DNA from 2 places in the Acinetobacter sp. AS5 genome. Region 2 is predicted to be linked to the other one. Evidence: predicted binding sites of a transcription regulator. Region 2 holds the regulator's gene; the other holds the start of a gene.
What was found. Region 2 encodes PhoB, which activates phosphate uptake and scavenging genes when phosphate is short. Its sites were predicted from a motif close to TGTCATNAANCTGTCATAA; they were not measured.

Region 1 (9,677 bases), on a different contig from region 2:
CAAGTATCTCCTTCTAGCTCTGAACCATATTCATTTCCATCATAACTTGGAATAGAAAGCCCAATATTACGTGTATTGATCAACTCTTCTGATTTCCACTGGCCTCCCACTGTAGCGATATGCTCAACCCCTAACTGAAACGGAATATTGAGATTACCCTCTACAATGCTTTCCTTGGATTTTTGTGTGGTCGGCCCCGTCTCTGTCACCTGACTTTGATCATAATCATTATAGTAAGCAGTAATTTTTGAATCACCAAAAGCCAACTTGGCATCATGTGACAAGGAAATTGAACGGTGTTCTAACTCTGACGGACCCCAAGATAATACAGCCTGTTCTTGGCCATCTACCACCTGTGATGTGGTAGACGGGTTATCTTGCTGCAACCCATAGCCCAGTTCTAAAGACAGGCTATGAATATCATTCGGCGTATAATCAAATTTTAAATTCGCATTTTGATCACGGCTACCCGATTGTCCTGTTGCCTTACTGCCCACCATTCCAGGAATATTACGATCAGAAATTTGATAGCCTTGATCTGCTTCCTGTTCAGTGATCCCGACTGTGGCACGCATGCCGAGCGTATCTGTTAAAGGGCCATATCCGACTAGTCCTGATTGTATCGTTCGGCCCAAATCAGAAGATGTAGTCGGCACAGTATGATTTAAGGTAAAAGACCCTCCCCATTCTGAAGGGATTTTTTTGGTAATGATATTGATCACGCCACCCATCGCATCAGAACCATATAAAGAAGACATTGGCCCACGTACGACCTCAATGCGTTCAATCATTTCTGGTCTAACCCAGTTTAGATCTTGATGACCCAAGTTTGCACGATAGTTGGTATCTCTGGATGAACCTACACGTTTTCCATCAATTAAGATAAGTGTGTAATTTTCAGGCATGCCACGTAATTGAATTTTTGAGCCAGCCCCATTTGAACTAAGTCCCCCTGTTACACCAGGTACACGTTTTAAAATATCTGCCAGACTTGAAACGGGTTGTTTTTGAATTTCTTCGGCAGTAATGACACTAATTGAAGCTGGGGCAGATTTAACATCCACCGCCTGCCCACTCGCAGTCACCACAATCGTTTGTAACTTGGTCGTCTCAGATTGCACTACGCCTTCTTTTTCTTCAGTAACTTGGTCCTGCGCTTGTACTGAAACAGTCATTGCTGTGAATACGGCAAAAGCTAAAGTTGTTTTTAAGAATGGCTTATTCATACTTTGTACGCCCCAATATTTATGAAGAGATCATGTTTATTCGGTTGCGAAGTGTAACATCTTTTCAATTGAATGCAATTAATATTGATAATTATTATCATTAACATTCACTGGTTTTTAAGCCAGATATAAAAAAACCTCGAAATTTCGAGGTTTTTTAAAATGCGATAAATAAACTGTTATATAGAACAGCTTATTTCATATACGCACCTTCAGACTGACTATGATCCGTTTCATCAACGACATGCATTAACTCTGGTACATGTTGTTTTAATGTGGTTTCAACACCTTGTTTTAAAGTGATATCAATCGCTGAACAGCCCTGGCAACCACCACCAAATTTAAGTACAGCGGTTAAACCTTTTTCAGGGTCTTCTTTGACTTCAACCAGTGCACAGTTACCACCATGACCTGCCAGGCCCGGGTTGATTTCAGACTGTAATACATAGGTAATACGCTCTTCTACCGATGCATCTGGACCTACACGTGGTACTTTGGAATTCGGTGCACGGAATGTCAACTGACCACCAAAACGGTCTTTGTTGTAGTCAATCACGGCATCGAGTAAATACGGAATAGATGGCGAGTCGATAAAAGCAGGGAAATCAGGATATTCCTGCTTATAATCTGTCGGTACAACTTCATCAGGTGCACTATAGGCCATGCAACATTCAGCGCGAGGAGTACCCGGATGCTCTACAAAAACACGCACACCAATACCCGGGGTGTTCTGTTTATCCAGTAGATCCTTTAAATACTCTTGTGCTGTTGGTGTAATCAATAAGTTGGGAATTTCACCAACAACTGGAGTGCTGCTGTTCTCAGTCGACATAACAATAATTTCCTCAAGCTCAAGCGGCCATTTTAACTGAAGATGCGGGGTAATTTTTAAAAATCAACTAAAATTGTCGGATTTATTATAAAAGTACAACTTTAGCTCAATTTTAATGGCATGATAATTGGCAAATAGGCACCATTAGAATCATTTATATGCTTGATTTACCTTTTAATCATACCGTTACCATTATTCTGATCACCTGTATTGTGTCATTTATTGCTTTCTCCAAAGAGACGGTGATGAATCGCCTGATTTTCTGGCCACCGGCACTGCAACGTGGACAATATGATCGCTTTATTACGCATGGCTTTATCCATGCGGATGGAGCGCATCTCTTGTTCAATATGATTACCCTGTTCTTTTTTGGCAGCGTGATTGAAAGCTTTTATCGTCAATATCTGTATGACTTGGGTTTTATCCTGTTTTACCTCGGTGGTCTGATCGCAGCGATTCTGCCAAGTTACCTAAAGCATAAAAATGATGCGCGCTGGGCCAGTCTAGGCGCTTCCGGTGCAGTGTCGGCTGTACTGTTTGCCTATATTCTGTTTGAACCTTGGAAGTTGATCTTTGTGTTTTTCATTCCGGTTCCTGCAATTATTTTTGCTGTGCTGTATGTGGCCTATAGCATCTGGTCAGGCAAAAAAGGCAATAGCAATATTAATCACAGCGCGCATTTATGGGGAGCGGCTTACGGGGTGGTCATGACGATTATTCTGGAACCACGCCTGATTCCGCATTTCCTGAATAAACTGATGCAGGTTCCGTTTTAATTAGGTTTTTTAAATACTGAGGGAATAAAGCTACATATGAGTTAAGCCTTATATTTCTGCTAAAAATTGATAAGAGAGCTACTGCTCTCTTATTTGTTTGAAACATCTCGTAATATATTAGAAAGTGATGATGTCACTTAATGCCAATCTTGGAGTGAATTTTGCAGCGATAATGTATACATCTGTATATTAATTACTGTCAATTACGAGATATTTTGCATGTCCATTACACCAGACGGTCTTCAATTTCCTCTTCAGTCTCCGCAACAAAAACCGAGTAGCTCCAAAGCAGGACGCGCGATCATCGCAGCCGCCTTAGCCAATGTCGATTCACGCAGTTCTCAACAGGCACAATCAGGAAAAAACTGGCGCAAACAGTATACTGTGCATTTTAAGCAGCTGGTCGAGCAAGGATTAAGTTCCCCTGAAGCCAGCTTGAAAATTGCCGAAGATGGATTGGCAAAGGCTCATCAGACTTTTGAATTTTACCGTGATGGTCAAAAGTATGTATTGCAAGATGCTTTAACTCTGCCCGCAGGTCAGTTGCATACCGTCAAGCTGACAGGTAATAGCAAATCGACATCAGAATGGTATGTGCCCTACCACGGTCAAAAACTGCAAGGTGACGCCTTATTGGAGCAAATTGAGCGCTGGGAAAGCCAAGGCATCGTGGAAACCAGTCATGCCAATGCCCTACGTGAATGTGTCGTGCATCCTGAATGGTTTGATCTTTCCGATCGGACCACTGTGCTGTTTGGTGCAGCATCTGAAGCCGGCCCTTTGACCTGGCTGGCGAAATGGAAAGCCAATATTGTGGCGATTGATCTGCCGAACACCCGGGTTTGGGGCAAGATTGTCGATACCATTAGCCAAGGCAATGCCACACTGTATGCGCCATGTACTGAAGACCTGCCTGCTGACACTTCACTTGATACTTTAAAAGAAAAATTGGGCGCAAATTTGCTGACCCAGATTCCCGAAATTGCCAAATGGTTATTACAATTCGAACAGGATCTGGATCTGGCTGCAATTGCTTATCTTGATGGTGAAAAGCATGTCCGTGTTTCGATGGCAATGGATGCCATTATGCAGCATGTCAGCCAGCACAAAGCCAATACCAGCCTGATGTACATGTGTACGCCGACCGATGTATATGCTGTTCCAGCTGAAGTGATCGAAGCCTCAAAAGAAAAATATGCGGAACGCTCTAAGGTACAAACCCTGATTTCCAAAGGTGTTTCGACTTTAAGCCGTCAACACTTTTTCCAGAAAAATGGCCATGAGCTGATTCAGTCTGGTGATCAGGCTTATGGTATCTGTGACTGCCTGGTCGTTGAACAAGGCCCAAACTACGCGCTGGCAAAACGTATCCAGCAATGGCGTGCTACCTTAGCGCGTGCTCAAGGCCAACGAGTTAGCATCAATATTGCGCCTTCTACGACCACTTATTCAGTCACCAAGAATCCGCTATTAAAAGCTGCGTTCAATGGCGCCAGCCTGTTTGATGTTGAAGCTTTCGCGCCTGAAACCACCAATGCAATTATGGCAGCACTATGGATTCATGATCTGCGTAATCCAGAATCAGTGGCCAATCCTGAAGTAAAACTTAACCATCCGCTTGAGTTAATGATGCATGGTGCGAATCATGGTGGTTTGTGGCGGGTTGCTTATCTGGCGCGTACTGCATTGCCTTTTGCTGCGCTGTATGGTTTTACGATGGAGAAGTTACCAAAGGGATTGTTGAGTAAGTTAAAGAAGTAATTTATTTCCTTCTTTCGAGACTTCTTCTACGTTAGATAAACTTTTATTTAATGTTTATCCCCTCACCCCAGCCCTCTCCCAAAGGGAGAGGGAGCTTCCCCAATGGATTCAAATTAGTATTAAGCATCTAAAGAAACGTTTTTTAATAAAATGAATACTATTTAACTTAAACTGTCTATTTGAATAATTAATGTAGTTCCCTCTCCTGAGCAAGTTTTAAAGCACCGCTTTTAAAACGAAGCGCAAGTGAGGGTTAGGCAGAGGTCATTTTTGCAAATGACAGAAGCCCCACATAAGCATTTTCTCTCTCCTAAATCCTCTCCCAAAGGGAAAGGACTTTAAAAATCCAATAAAAAAACGCTGCCGTAGCAGCGTTTTTTTACATCACATCTTTTTAGAACACTTTTAACAGTACCCAGTACAAACCACCTGAAAGACAGATCGTTGCTGGTAAAGTAAAGATCCAGGCAGACAGAATGGTTTTCACCATTTGGAAGTTCAAGCCGGACTTGTTCGCCACCATGGTACCTGCTACTGCAGAGTTCAATACATGGGTGGTTGATACCGGCATACCGAAACCATCTGCTGCAGCAATGGTCGACATCGCAACAAGCTCGGCAGACATACCCTGACCATAAGTCATATGCTGTTTACCAATACGCTCACCAACCGTCACGACAATACGCTTCCAGCCGACCATCGTACCCAGACCAAGTGCCAAGGCTGTTGCCACCTTCACCCAGGTCGGAATGTATTGCAGGAATGAATCCAGATTGTCACGGTATTCATCCACTGTTTTTTCCTGCGCAGCACTCATTGCCGGTAAAGCTTCTGCTTTATCCAGACGTTTAAATGCTGTAGTGCTCAGATACATGTCATTACGGAATTCAGAAACTTGAGCTTCAGGAACATCCTTAATACTGGTATAGCTACCAACTTTTTCACCCAGATGATCCGTCAAGCTTGCCAAGGCAGGCACGACTTCAGGGGTAATTTCCTTGGTCTGAATGTACTTGGTGATGACATCACGAGCTTGCTCATCCGGAATATCCTGATGATTTGGATAGATCACATCCGCTGTTTGTGCAGATAACTGACCAAAAGACTGAATATGTTGTGCATCCAGATTCTTGTTCAGCGAGTACGCCAAAGGCACACAGCCGATCAGGATCAGCATGATCAGGCCCATACCTTTTTGACCGTCATTTGAACCATGGGCAAAGCTCACCCCAGTACAGGTAAAGATCAGCATGGCACGAATCAATGGTGGTGGTGGCTTGTTACCTTCAGGTGGCTGGAACAGTTCCAGTTGACGCTTGAAGATTTTTTTCACCAGCAGGAACACAATCGCAGCAAATGCAAAACCGATTAAAGGCGAGAATAACAGCGCCTTACCGACTTTCATTACCTGCTCCATGTCTATCCCTGAAGCGCCAGTACCGGCATTCAGAATATAGTTCATGATGCCCACACCCAGAATCGAACCGATCAGGGTATGTGAACTGGATGCCGGAATACCGAGGAACCAGGTTCCCAGATTCCAGAGAATAGCCGCGATCAGCATGGCAAAGACCATGGCAAAGCCTGCTCCGGAGCCAACATTCATGATCAGCTCGACCGGCAATAACGCAATAATACCGTAAGCGACCGCACCACTGGCGACCATAACCCCAAGGAAGTTACAGAAGCCGGCCCACATCACTGCGACAGGAGCTGAAAGTGCATTGGTATAAATGACCGTGGCAACTGCATTGGCGGTATCGTGGAAGCCATTGACGAACTCAAAGCTCAACGCAATAAAAAGTGCCGTCGCTAACAAAATAACTGAATACAAGCCCAAGGCCGGTACATGCGCTAAATCTGCAGACAACTGGAAGCCGATATAAATCAGCGTAGTGATAATAAGAGTCAGGAACACCGGCATAAAAAATTTCGGTGTTGGCACATGAACATTGGTCGACTTTTGGGAAGCCGACCCGTGTGCTGAATCTACGGGAGTTTGATTAGGATTCATGCAAGCAGGAATAGAGGATTCAAGAATCCCCATATTGTTCAGTTAAATTGTGACAATTATATGACAAACTGCTGTCATATGAAGCAATTATTTGGATTTTCTTGCTGCTATTCGTCCTGTTTAATTCCGACTAAAACACTAGATTTTGATTTTATAAATCATTTACTTAAGATAAGATTCCAGCTTATTTAAGCTTAAAAACCGCACATAATTTGCTACTAAAACGATTCACACCCTGCTTGTCATCAAGCTGAGTAAAAGTTTCAGTTACACAGCATAAGCCATCAATATGACAATTTCATGAATGAAAGCATCAGCTTAATTTTTTGATTTTGTTTACTGCCTCAAAGACATCGAATCAGATTCGAAATTGCAATATTTTCTGATCCGGATTTTAAAACTTGTTGTTTATCTAGATGACTTATCAAATTTTCATATCATGCTTATCCATCATTCTGAGCAATGCCAGCAGAAATCAGCCAACTAATCTGCTAAGATTAGCATCGTTTTTTTTGATTTCTGCTGAGAAAGTTTGAATGTCTACACTTACCACTTTAAAAGAACTTCTTGCCAAAAGAATTTTAATTATCGATGGTGCGATGGGTACCATGATCCAGCGCCATAAACTGGAAGAAGCCGATTATCGTGGTGAGCGTTTTGCTGACTGGGCCTATGATCTCAAAGGTAATAATGATTTGCTGGTACTGACTCAGCCACAGATCATTCAAGGCATTCATGAAGCTTACTTGGAAGCTGGCGCCGACATTATTGAAACCAACACCTTTAACGGTACCCGCGTTTCAATGTCGGATTACCACATGGAAGATCTGGTTCCTGAAATTAACCGTGAAGCAGCGCGTCTGGCCAAAGAAGCCTGTGCCAAATATTCAACGCCTGAAAAACCGCGTTTTGTAGCCGGTGTGATCGGACCAACATCACGCACAACATCTATTTCTCCAAACGTGAATGACCCGGCGTTCCGTAACATCACCTTTGATGCTTTAAAAGTTGACTATATCGAATCAACCAAAGCATTGATTGAAGGTGGTGCAGATATCATCCTGATCGAAACTGTGTTCGATACCTTGAATGCCAAGGCCGCGATCTTTGCGGTGAAAGAAGTCTTTAAAGAATTGGGCTATGAACTGCCAATCATGATTTCAGGTACGATCACGGATGCATCAGGTCGTACATTGACTGGTCAAACCGCTGAAGCCTTCTGGAACTCAATGCGTCATGCAGAGCCGTTATCTATCGGCTTTAACTGTGCCCTAGGTGCAGATGCGATGCGTCCACACGTGAAAACCGTGTCTGACGTTGCTGATACCTTTGTTTCAGCGCATCCAAACGCTGGTTTGCCAAATGCCTTCGGTGGTTATGATGAAACGCCGGAAGAAACCGCAGCATTTATTAAAGAATTTGCAGAAAGCGGCTTAATTAATATTACCGGTGGTTGCTGTGGTACTACGCCGGATCATATACGTGCGATTGCAAATGCTGTTGCAGGCATTACCCCTCGTCAAATTCCTGAAATTGAGCCTGCGTGTCGTTTAAGTGGTTTAGAGCCATTTAACATCACCAAAGATTCACTGTTCGTGAACGTCGGTGAACGTACCAACGTCACCGGTTCGAAAAAATTCCTGCGTCTGATTCGTGAAGAAAACTTCGCCGAAGCGCTTGATGTTGCCCGTCAACAGGTTGAAGCTGGTGCGCAGGTCATCGACATCAACATGGATGAAGGCATGCTCGATTCGCAAGGTGCGATGGTGCATTTCCTGAATCTGATTGCTTCTGAGCCGGATATTTCACGCGTGCCAATCATGCTGGATTCTTCTAAATGGGAGATTATCGAAGCGGGCCTGAAATGTGTGCAAGGTAAAGCTGTGGTGAACTCGATTTCCCTGAAAGAAGGTCATGACGAGTTTGTCGAACGTGCCCGCCTCTGCCGTCAATATGGTGCTGCGGTTATCGTGATGGCATTTGATGAAGATGGTCAGGCCGATACAGCTGCGCGCAAAAAAGAAATCTGTAAGCGTTCATATGATGTTCTCGTGAATGAAGTGGGCTTCCCGTCTGAAGATATTATCTTTGACCCGAACGTCTTTGCGATTGCGACCGGTATTGAAGAACACAACAACTATGGCGTGGACTTTATTGAAGCGACTGGCTGGATTAAACAGAACCTGCCAAATGCGATGATTTCTGGTGGTGTGTCGAACGTATCATTCTCGTTCCGTGGTAACGAACCGGTACGTGAAGCGATTCACTCAGTGTTCCTGTACCATGCCATTCAGCAAGGCATGACTATGGGTATTGTAAATGCCGGTCAGATGGCGATTTACGATGACATCGATAAAGAACTGAAAGAAGCCGTTGAAGATGTTGTTTTAAACCAGAACCAAGGTGAAAGTGGTCAGGAAGCGACAGAAAAACTGCTTGCTGTTGCTGAAAAATACCGTGGTCAAAGTGGTACGCAAAAAGCCGAAGAAAACCTGGAATGGCGTAATGAGTCTGTTGAGAAACGTCTTGAATATGCATTGGTAAAAGGCATCACGACTTATATTGACCAGGATACCGAAGAAGCGCGTTTAAACTCTACACGCCCACTGGATGTGATTGAAGGTCCATTGATGGCCGGTATGAACGTGGTCGGTGACTTGTTCGGTGCCGGTAAAATGTTCTTGCCGCAAGTGGTGAAATCTGCACGTGTAATGAAACAGGCTGTTGCTTGGTTGAACCCGTTCATTGAAGCCGAGAAAACTCAAGCTGAGGCCAAAGGTAAAATCCTGCTGGCTACGGTGAAAGGCGATGTACACGACATCGGTAAGAACATCGTTGGCGTAGTATTGGGCTGTAACGGTTATGACATCGTTGACCTTGGCGTGATGGTACCTTGCGAGAAGATTCTGCAAACTGCGATTGATGAAAAAGTTGATATCATCGGTTTGTCTGGTCTGATCACGCCGTCATTGGATGAAATGGTCTTTGTTGCCAAAGAAATGCAACGTAAAGGCTTTAACATTCCACTGATGATTGGTGGTGCAACGACTTCTAAAGCGCATACCGCA
Region 2 (9,677 bases):
ACTGATAGGCACCGGTTGATCAAAATTCTGTTGTACCAGTTGTTGCGCGAGATATTCAAAACAGCGACGGTTATTCAGGCCAGTGAGTGAGTCGGTATGAGCCATATTTTCAAAGGCCTGCCGATTATATTCATTCAGGGTATGCTGCAAAAATACCATGCGTGATTTTAAGGTCGAGCTCCAGCTAATATATAGACTGAAGGTCAATACTGGCAGATAAATCAGGGAAAATAAAAACATCTGGTACAGGTCAGACCGAGTATTGAAATATACGCCGATGTAAATTATCAGGGTAATCAGACTCGAAGTAATCAAAGACGGCCAGAACCGGATCTGCACACATAAATTGGCCAACACAATAAAGACCAAGGAGGCATATTGATAAATGAGGGTATAAGCACTTTCAGACTAGTTTAGATTAAAAAACCAGATGGCACTTGCGCCAATAATTGAGGTAGGCAAGAGTAAATCAAACACAGGTAAATTGCGATAAGAGTGATACATCCAGATCGTGATCAGTACGATTAGGATGGTATAGCTGATTTTGGTCAAAATGAGTAACTTGAGAATATCATTCAGCACCAGAATATCGGCAAGGGTATAAGAGGCATATGCCAGCTGTGCGAATAAATTAACCTGTAATAAGTATTTTAAAGTGAGCTTTTTCTGATGAGCATAGTAGGCTGGTTTTAAAGGCGCAGGAATACGAACCAGCGGATCTTGAAGAGCCTCCTGAATCAGGGTACGTGATTTTTTTTCGTTATCATGCGGCATGCAGCCTTCCCAAATTAAAATATATAAAAATGAATGAGATGAAATTTATATATAGTTGTATAAAAAATATTCTATTCTTTTGTTGGATATTTTAAAAGTGGAAGAATCAAATTTATTTTATAAAATAAAATCCCCGATTAACGCATTCTAAGAATGATCCTAGCTTATAGAACAGACCAATGATTCAGCTTTAATTCGCCGTTGACTGGGCCGGTTGAGTGCCTGGCTTAAATACATTCCAGGGATTTTCTGTCGTAGGCTTGGGCTTATTCAGCATATCAGGATGATAGACCTCAATCCGGTTTCGGCCAGACTTCTTGGCCTGATACAAGGCGATATCGGCCTGTTTGATCAGATCTTCCAGAGTCTGGGTATGTGATTCCAGTTCTGCTACACCGATCGAAATGGTGAACCGGATGGCATGATTGGGTTCGACATAAATATACTGCTTTTGAATTGCACAACGAATTCGTTCTGCAATCACCAGGCTGTCTTGTAGCTGAGTATCTTCCAGGAGGGCGATAAACTCTTCCCCGCCAAAACGTGCCAGTACATCGCTATGCCGCATTTCTTTACGGGTCACCTCAGCAATCAGTTGTAGTACCCGATCACCAACATCATGCCCATAGCTATCATTAATATTTTTAAAATGATCGACATCAAACATCAATAGGCAGCTACTGGCATGTTTAGGCCATTGATGAATAGATCGTTCAGCCATATCGACAAAATGGCGACGGTTGTAGAGCTGGGTCAAATCATCAGTATGGGCCAGATTCTTTAAGGTTTGATAGTTCCATTCATCGAGCAGAGAGCGCAGAAAAGAACGCCGCACATTTAGAATATTATTCCAGTTAATATAAATACTAAAAAACCACAGTGGACTAAAGACCACGCTAAAAATAAAGGCTTGAGAAGCACTCATGAACTGCGATACCCCAAGCATGATAAATAGGGCAATCAAGATGGAGCAATAGACCGCGACTTTAAACTGGGTCTGCACACAGAGATTGGCGATGAGAATAAAAATCGCAGAGGCGTAAATATAGGTGGCAACATGCGGACTGGTTGAAAGCGCGAGTAAGCCAATCCAGGCGGCTGCAGCCACCGTGGTGCCTATCGGCAAGATTCTGTCCAGAATCTGAATATTTTTATGTTTTTTAAATAGGTAATAACAGCAAAACATCGCGCCCAGAACCAGAACGACGCGCATCAGACCAGAAATAAAAAACATATCTGGAATAATCAGAATATCGGCAAAGAAATAGAGTAAAAAGGCAATTTGCGCCAGATAGTTAATTTGACGCAAGTTATGATGACTATGCGTATAGACATAATCATGAAAATACTGCTGAAACGGGGCAGGAATACGGGCATAAGGATCTGTCAGCGCCTGTTCAATCAGCTGACGGTTCTGCAGATCACATTCAGATAATTTCAGTGATTTATCGGTCGTCGAATTTTGAAAAGATACATTCGCCGTTGAATATATATTTTCATTCTGAGCAGACATGTCCTGGTCCAGTATTATTTTTATAGGTGCCTATTATGCCGTGATTGAGTAAAAAATAACCTCCCAAAAATTGGGTATCCGGGAAGTTTTTAAAGCTAAAACGTAACAAAATTTGTGTTTTGTAAAATTGAAAGTGATTGAAATACATGAATAATCATCTTATTCATTGGGATCTTTAGTTGTTGTTGCTCCGTTTCACGTGAAACATGGACTAATGACATTCCTGATCTTCAGTTTATTTAAACTCATAACGCCATGTACCTAAATCATGATTGACTTGCTAAAACTCAAGTTTGGGGCTTTGGATACAAATCTCATCAGCTTTTCAGGATTTAAATTGATGGAACTAATGAGGAGTTTTATACGTATCTAAATATTTCCAGGGATAGATTTTGCCCATAGACCCTGTACATTGTCCTGAACAGAGAGGCATCTTGAATCGGTCAAATGCATGTCTCAGCCACTCAAAAGTAGAATGAAAATGCCGAGGTAAGCTCAGCCATGTCGAATAATAGTGATATTGAACTGTCGAATTCCGATAATTGTGAAAAGTACGTGAATCAGTTTATTCAGGAGTTTCCTTTACGTCGCGCGGAAATCGGGCAGGGCACCGTGATTAAACGCGCCTTGCCGAGCCGGCATAAGCGCATGATTGGTGCCTGGTGTTTTCTGGATCATGCGGGTCCGGCCAGTTTCCCGCAAGGAGATGGTTTGGATATCGGCCCTCATCCACACATTGGTCTGCAGACCTTTACCTGGATGATCGAAGGCAGCATGATGCACAATGACAGTCTGGGAAATCAGCAATTGATTCGTCCCAAGCAGGTCAATCTGATGACCTCGGGTTATGGCATTTCACATACCGAAGTCTCTCCTGAAAGTGAAACGCATATGCATGCAGCACAGTTGTGGATTGCCTTGCCGGACGACAAGATCAATATGGCACCAGGTTTTGAACATTATCCTGAATTGCCGGTCATAAATGAACAAGGCATCGAGTTTACCGTGCTGGTTGGAGAATATTTAAAAACGAGATCACCGGTTAAAGTACATAGCGAACTACTCGGAGTAGACTTGTACGCAGCTGAAAGTAGCAGTATGCGTTTGCCGCTGAATCCGAAATTTGAATATGGCTTTATGGTGCTTGAAGGTACGGCCAGCATCAATGGACATGAACTGACAGAGGACAATATGCTGATCCTGGAGCCGGGCTTACAGCAGGTCAACGCTGAAGTTCATGCCGGGAGCCGGGTGCTATTGATTGGTGGGGAGCCATTTGAAAGCCCGATTTTACTGTGGTGGAATCTGGTTGGGCGTACGACAGAGGAACTTAAAATTGCGCGGGAACAATGGATTGAAGGTCATGAACGTTTTGGTTCCATTCCTGCCTATGATGGGCCACGTTTAGAAGCGCCTGCATTTCCAGACCAGATGCGTGCTTCCCGATAAATGCTAAAAATGATGAGAATGTAGAGCGCTGTCTGAATTGAACTTAAATAGTGAATCTGCAACATAGAATACATATCATTACAGTCATCAAAAAATGAGCTAGAGTCTGCTGCTTTTTGTTATGCTCAAAAAGTAAGAACAATAAAATCATGAGTCTAATATGCGTGTTTTACATCATCTTGAACAATCACGATCATTTCGTATTCTGTGGGCTATGGAAGAATTAGGACTGGATTACGAGGTTAAATACTATAAACGTCAGCCCAACCTTTCTGCGCCACCGGCCTTAAAACAGATTCATCCGCTGGGCAAAGCTCCGATTCTGGTCGATCAGTCTCAGGTACTGGCAGAATCTGCGGCGATCCTGGAATATTTGCAGGAAACTTATGATGAAAAGCAACAATTTCGTCCAGAAGATATTACCGGCAAAGCCCAGTACCGTTACTGGATGCATTATGCAGAAGGCTCATTGATGCCGCTGCTGGTAATGCAACTGGTGATGACCACTGTACCAAAACATACCCCGTTGCTGATTCGGCCGGTGGCCAAGAAAATCTGTGATGGAGTGAAAAAACAGTTTGTACAGAGCCGTTTAAAAGATCATATCCAGTTTCTGGAAAGCTATTTAAGCGAGCATGATTATTTTGCCGGGCATTTCAGTTTTGCAGATATTCAAATGAGTTTTCCTTTGGAGGCCATGCAGAGCCGGACAGGCCAAAGCTATCCAGCGATTCAAGCCTATCTGAAACGGGTGTCGCAACGTGCTGCCTATGCGCGTGCACTGTCCAAAGAAAAACAGATCAGCTCTTAAACGCTTAAAAGAAAAGGTGTCGATGGCACCTTTTTTGAGGGTTATCTTATTCTGGAAAGCTGAGACGCTCTTTGGGGAAAATCACCTTAAAGGTAGAACCTTGATTTTCCTTGGACTCAATTTCCAGATGTGCCTGATGCTGCATCAGCACATGTTTGACAATCGCGAGTCCCAAACCGGTACCGCCAGTACGGCGGCTGCGGTCTGAATCGATCCGGTAAAAACGCTCGGTCAGTCGTGGCAGATGTTTGGGATCAATACCGATGCCGTTATCTTGCACCACAAAATAGGCGGATTCACCATCATCATGCCAGCCGATGGTGATGGTGCCGCCTTTAGGCGTGTACTTGATGGCATTGGTGATCAGGTTGCTAAAAGCGCTGGCCAATTCCATATCTGAACCGATCAGATCGCAATGACTGTCAATGTCCAGATTCAGGGTATGACCATAATCAATATTATAGGCCTGGGCATCATCGAATAGCTGGTTCATCAGACTCGGCATTTCAATGATCTGGTTTTTGGCAATATTCTTATCATTTTCCAGACGTGACAGCAGCAGCAGGTCGTTGACCAGAGCATTCATGCGTCGGGTTTGCGACTGCATCTGATCAAAAGCGCGTTTCCAGCGCGGATTAATATCTTCCTGATCGGTAAAGGTTTCAATATAGCCACTGAGCACGGTCAAAGGAGTGCGCAGTTCATGGGAAATATTGTCGACGAAATCCTTTCGCATCTGTTCCAGATTGTGCATCCGGGTCACATCATAAGCGACCAGTACCCGACTTTCTCCGCCAAAACGGGTCATTTTAACCTGCACATAGTGGTCTTCAAACAGCGAAGAACGCATTTTCAGGCCGTCGGGAGATTCATCAATATGGTGATAATATTCGATAAAGCTCGGTTGGCGTAGCAAGGTCAGGATATTACGGCGACGGTCATCACTGGAGATTCCGAGCAGACGTTCAGCCGCCGGATTCCACCATTCAATCTGCTGGTTTTCATCAAGCAGCACCACAGCTTCTTGCAAGGCCACTAGCGAAGATTGTGCACGATCAATCAGTTCGACCATTTCCGCCTGAACAATCCGTTCCTGACGTTGGGCGCGATAAACATTGAAAAGTAGCGCACCCCAAATCCCGCCAATATTCGGTGGAACATCATAGGGGCGATTGGAAATCCATTCATTGACCAGATATAAGGAACGCATTTGGGTCGCAAAGAATGCCACGAAGGCAATTACGATACAAATCCAGAAATACCCAATCCCAAAACCGATAAAGCTGGCGATAATTAGGAAAAAAGCCAGTAGGCGTAAATCCTGCTTCGCAAAATCCCATAAACTGCTGTAACGGATTCTTTTGTGTTCGCGTGCCAGTTCGGGGACAGGGTAGGGTTCATACATAAAACAAGATTTACCTTAAAAGATATTAACCTAAAGCGACATCTGAACGGGTCGAAAAGCGATAGCCTGTTCCGCGAACGGTCTGTACAAAACGGTCTACACCATAAGGTTCCAGCACTTTACGCAAACGGCGGATATGCACATCGATAGTCCGGTCTTCAATATAGACGTTACCGCCCCACACCTGATCCAGCAATTGCGCACGGGTATAGGCACGTTCCGGATGGGTCATGAAGAAGGCCAGCAAACGGTATTCAGTTGGCCCCATTTCCAGAATGTTGTTACCAAAATTCACCCGCTGGCTGACCGGATCAAGAATCAGTCCGTTAGCATCAATGGTTTTTTCACCGCTCAGGGCATTGGCACGGCGCAGTACCGCCTTAATCCGTGAGACCAGTTCCCGGGTCGAGAATGGCTTGGTCATGTAGTCATCGGCACCGGCATCCAGACCTTGTACCTTGTGGTCTTCTTCACCGCGTGCTGTGAGCATGATCACCGGAATTTCTGACAGGCTTTCATCACGTTTCAGACGACGACACAGGTCCACACCGCTGACACCACCCGGCATCATCCAGTCCAGCAAAATCAGTGCCGGACGCTGATCCACAATCATCTGATGCGCCTGCTTGGCATCTTCTGCCTGTAAGCACTGAAAACCGGCCATATCCAGAGAGGTATGGATCATTTCCCGAATCGGGAGCTCGTCATCGACGATTAATATGTAGTCATCTTTCACAACGCAATACCCTATTTCATGTAAACGGTGAACCGTTTTATATTTATGACAGGCTTATTACAAAGACTAATTATGACAGTATCATTGCAGAAAGGGAAAAACTGCTGATATTCGCAAAGATTTGTGACAAATATAATGCAGAAACTTGTTAAAAAATCATAAATTAATTTTACTCATTTTCGTAGTACAGCATAAAGATTTCATTTACTACAGAAGAGATAGAAATCTATTAAACACATGATTTAAAATCTATTTTTTCTCTGAATATGACTCGAGCAGCGCCAAAAAAACCACACTACAAGACGATAAAACTTCCTCAAGCGAATGCTTAAAACCACTCATCACCCAACGAATGGCAATTTGGGTGACATAGCCATTTAAACCGGTCGACACCAATGAAATTTCCTGCTCGCTGCGATTTAACTGCGGCATCATCAACATGACAAAGGCATGAATCATGCGGTCGAAACGTGACATGGTTTCATGAATGGTGGCCTGATTATGCAGTTCCTGCACCAGCATGGCATCGATATAAATGATCCGTGCCATGCGCGGATTGTCACGCAGGGTAGTGAGCAGCGCACTCAAACCGGCTTCGATCATTTTTTTCGGATCACTCGATGCCTGCATCATGGCCTGCATCACATTCTGCTGCAGTTCATCAATCAGTTTTAAGAAAATGGTCTGAAACAGATCTTCGCTTTTCTTGAAGGATTCATAAAAATAACGTTCGGTTAGTTTGGCTTCATTACAGATATCTTTGACGGTAACTGAAAAAAAACCATAACTGCCATAGGCTTCAATTCCGGCTTCGATGAGCTTTTCACGACGTGCCTGCTGCCGTTCAGCCATCGACAGGCCTTTAAACTGACGTTCCTTAGTTTTGGAGGGTCGTGATTTTGCTGCTGAGTCGATTGAATCGGTCATAAGGCCTGTGTGCTCATCTGCATGAAGATTTTAAATATCTTAGCAATAAATCACGCTTAGACCTATATGGAAATGCTGCCCTGAAATTTGGCCTCTAAGGGCATGGGATAATTATTGACAATCTATATTGTCAAAACTATATTGAGGATCTGTGCTAGCTCCTGAAACAACAGAACAAGATCCTGCTGTCATGGAATGGCAGTTCTTTACATAAGGAAATTGAATGAAAAATTTTAAAAATAAAGTCGCTGCGATTACCGGTGCAGGTTCAGGGATTGGCCAGCAACTGGCAATATTACTGGCCCAGCAGGGTTGTCACTTGGCGCTGAGTGATATCAATGAACAAGGTCTGGCACAAACACTTGAATTGCTCAAAGAGAGTGATGTTCGTGTCACCATTCAGAAAGTAAACGTAGCAGAATTGGAGCAGGTGCGTAATTGGGCGGCACAGGTCGAACAGGATCATGGCAGTGTCAATATGATCTTTAACAATGCCGGCGTTGCATTGGGTTCAACCGTTGAAGGGGCATCTTATGAAGAACTGGAATGGATTGTCGGAATCAATTTCTGGGGCGTGGTTTACGGAACCAAAGAATTCTTACCTTTGATCAAGAAAACCGGCGATGGTCATATCATCAATATTTCCAGCCTGTTTGGTCTGACTGCTCAACCGACCCAGTCTGCTTATAACGCGACCAAGTTTGCGGTACGTGGTTTTACTGAATCCCTGCGTCAGGAACTGGATATGGAAAATTGTGGGGTGAGTGCACTGTGTGTACATCCGGGGGGTATCCGTACCAATATTGCCAATGCGGCAAAAATGAATAACAGCCTGCTGACTTTAGGTATGAATCCGGAAAAATCAGCCCGTAATTTTAATAAATTATTGCGTTGTCCACCTGCAGAAGCTGCCCGTCAAATTCTGGAGGCGGTACAAAAAGACAAACGCCGTCTACTGATCGGTAATGATGCCAAAGCGATTGACCTGATTCAGCGGATCTTGCCGACCGGTTATCAGCATGTCACTGCACTGGCGACCCAGTTTGGCAAAAAGAAAAAAAATCTGCTTAAGAAATTGTAAAACAGACCCGCGAAAGCGGGTTTTTTTATCGCTGTGATAGGGGCTAATTTTTTGCAAATGAGAGTATTAACTCCTGTAATGCTTTAGGCACGTAAAAAAACCTGCATCTAAATCAACGCTTCAACCGTTTTTTTCTTCCAGACAAACTGATAATACAGTCCCTGCAAAATACACAGGCTGACAAAGGCCAACGCGTAGGCATACCAAATACCTTCCAAGCCCCACCACCGGCTAAACAGATAAGCGGCGGGAACTTCAATACAGAGAATGGCAAAAATGTTGATCAGCATTGGCACGGTCACCGTACCACTTGAGCGCATGATCGAAGCAAAAATGGCACTGGCACCAAAAAACAGTATTGACCACAGCACAATAAACAGCAGTTGTTGTCCTAGTACTACAACCTTAGGATCGGTAATAAATAGCGCCATCAGATATTTGGAGAACAGATAGGCCAGAATCACCAGACCGCCGGTAAACAGGATATTCATACTCAGCGCAGTCCGGGTAACTTTATTGAGCAGATCTGATTTACCTGCACCAATCGCTTGAGCACCAAATACAGACGCGGCAATCGCAATCGACAAAGCGGGAAATTGAATATAATTTAAGACCTGATTGACCGCGCCATAGGCCGCTGTTGCTTCTGCACCATAGCGGTTGACCAGTCCGACAATCACCAGTCCGGCAACTGAAGTGGTGACCATTTGCACACCAGTAGGAACCCCCAGTTTCAAGATCATTCTGCTTAACTGTGGTTGATGACGAATATTTTTTAATAAGGCCCAGTCGAGTTTGAGCGGATGCTGCCTATAATTCAAATACAGGATTAAAAACAACAGGACCGCCAGATTTCCCAGAATGGTGGCAATCGCCGGCGAGATTATACCCATTTTAGGAAAGCCAAAATAACCTGCAATCAGTACCGGTGTCACCACCAACCCGACCCCAATGGTAAGTGCGGAAGCAAACAGGGGGGTG

Region 1: PV763_RS01030 (inorganic phosphate transporter) is a predicted target of PhoB. The motif match lies at 6,657-6,675, and genes of this name have one in related genera.

What each region holds. Positions count from the first base shown of each region.
Region 1 covers NZ_JARDAL010000001.1:205,978-215,654, forward strand. Annotated here, with positions in the region: partial or broken gene PV763_RS01010 (TonB-dependent receptor domain-containing protein) at 1-1,226, opposite strand, end outside; gene nfuA (Fe-S biogenesis protein NfuA) at 1,420-2,058, opposite strand; gene PV763_RS01020 (rhomboid family intramembrane serine protease) at 2,217-2,834, shown strand; gene PV763_RS01025 (hypothetical protein) at 3,054-4,595, shown strand; gene PV763_RS01030 (inorganic phosphate transporter) at 4,990-6,609, opposite strand; gene metH (methionine synthase) at 7,146-9,677, shown strand, end outside.
Region 2 covers NZ_JARDAL010000025.1:20,736-30,412, reverse strand. Annotated here, with positions in the region: partial or broken gene PV763_RS09625 (GGDEF domain-containing protein) at 1-774, opposite strand, end outside; gene PV763_RS09620 (GGDEF domain-containing protein) at 965-2,287, opposite strand; gene PV763_RS09615 (pirin family protein) at 2,789-3,736, shown strand; gene PV763_RS09610 (glutathione S-transferase family protein) at 3,897-4,547, shown strand; gene phoR (phosphate regulon sensor histidine kinase PhoR) at 4,594-5,952, opposite strand; gene phoB (phosphate regulon transcriptional regulator PhoB) at 5,978-6,688, opposite strand; gene PV763_RS09595 (TetR/AcrR family transcriptional regulator) at 6,938-7,615, opposite strand; gene PV763_RS09590 (SDR family NAD(P)-dependent oxidoreductase) at 7,839-8,696, shown strand; gene PV763_RS09585 (MATE family efflux transporter) at 8,804-9,677, opposite strand, start outside.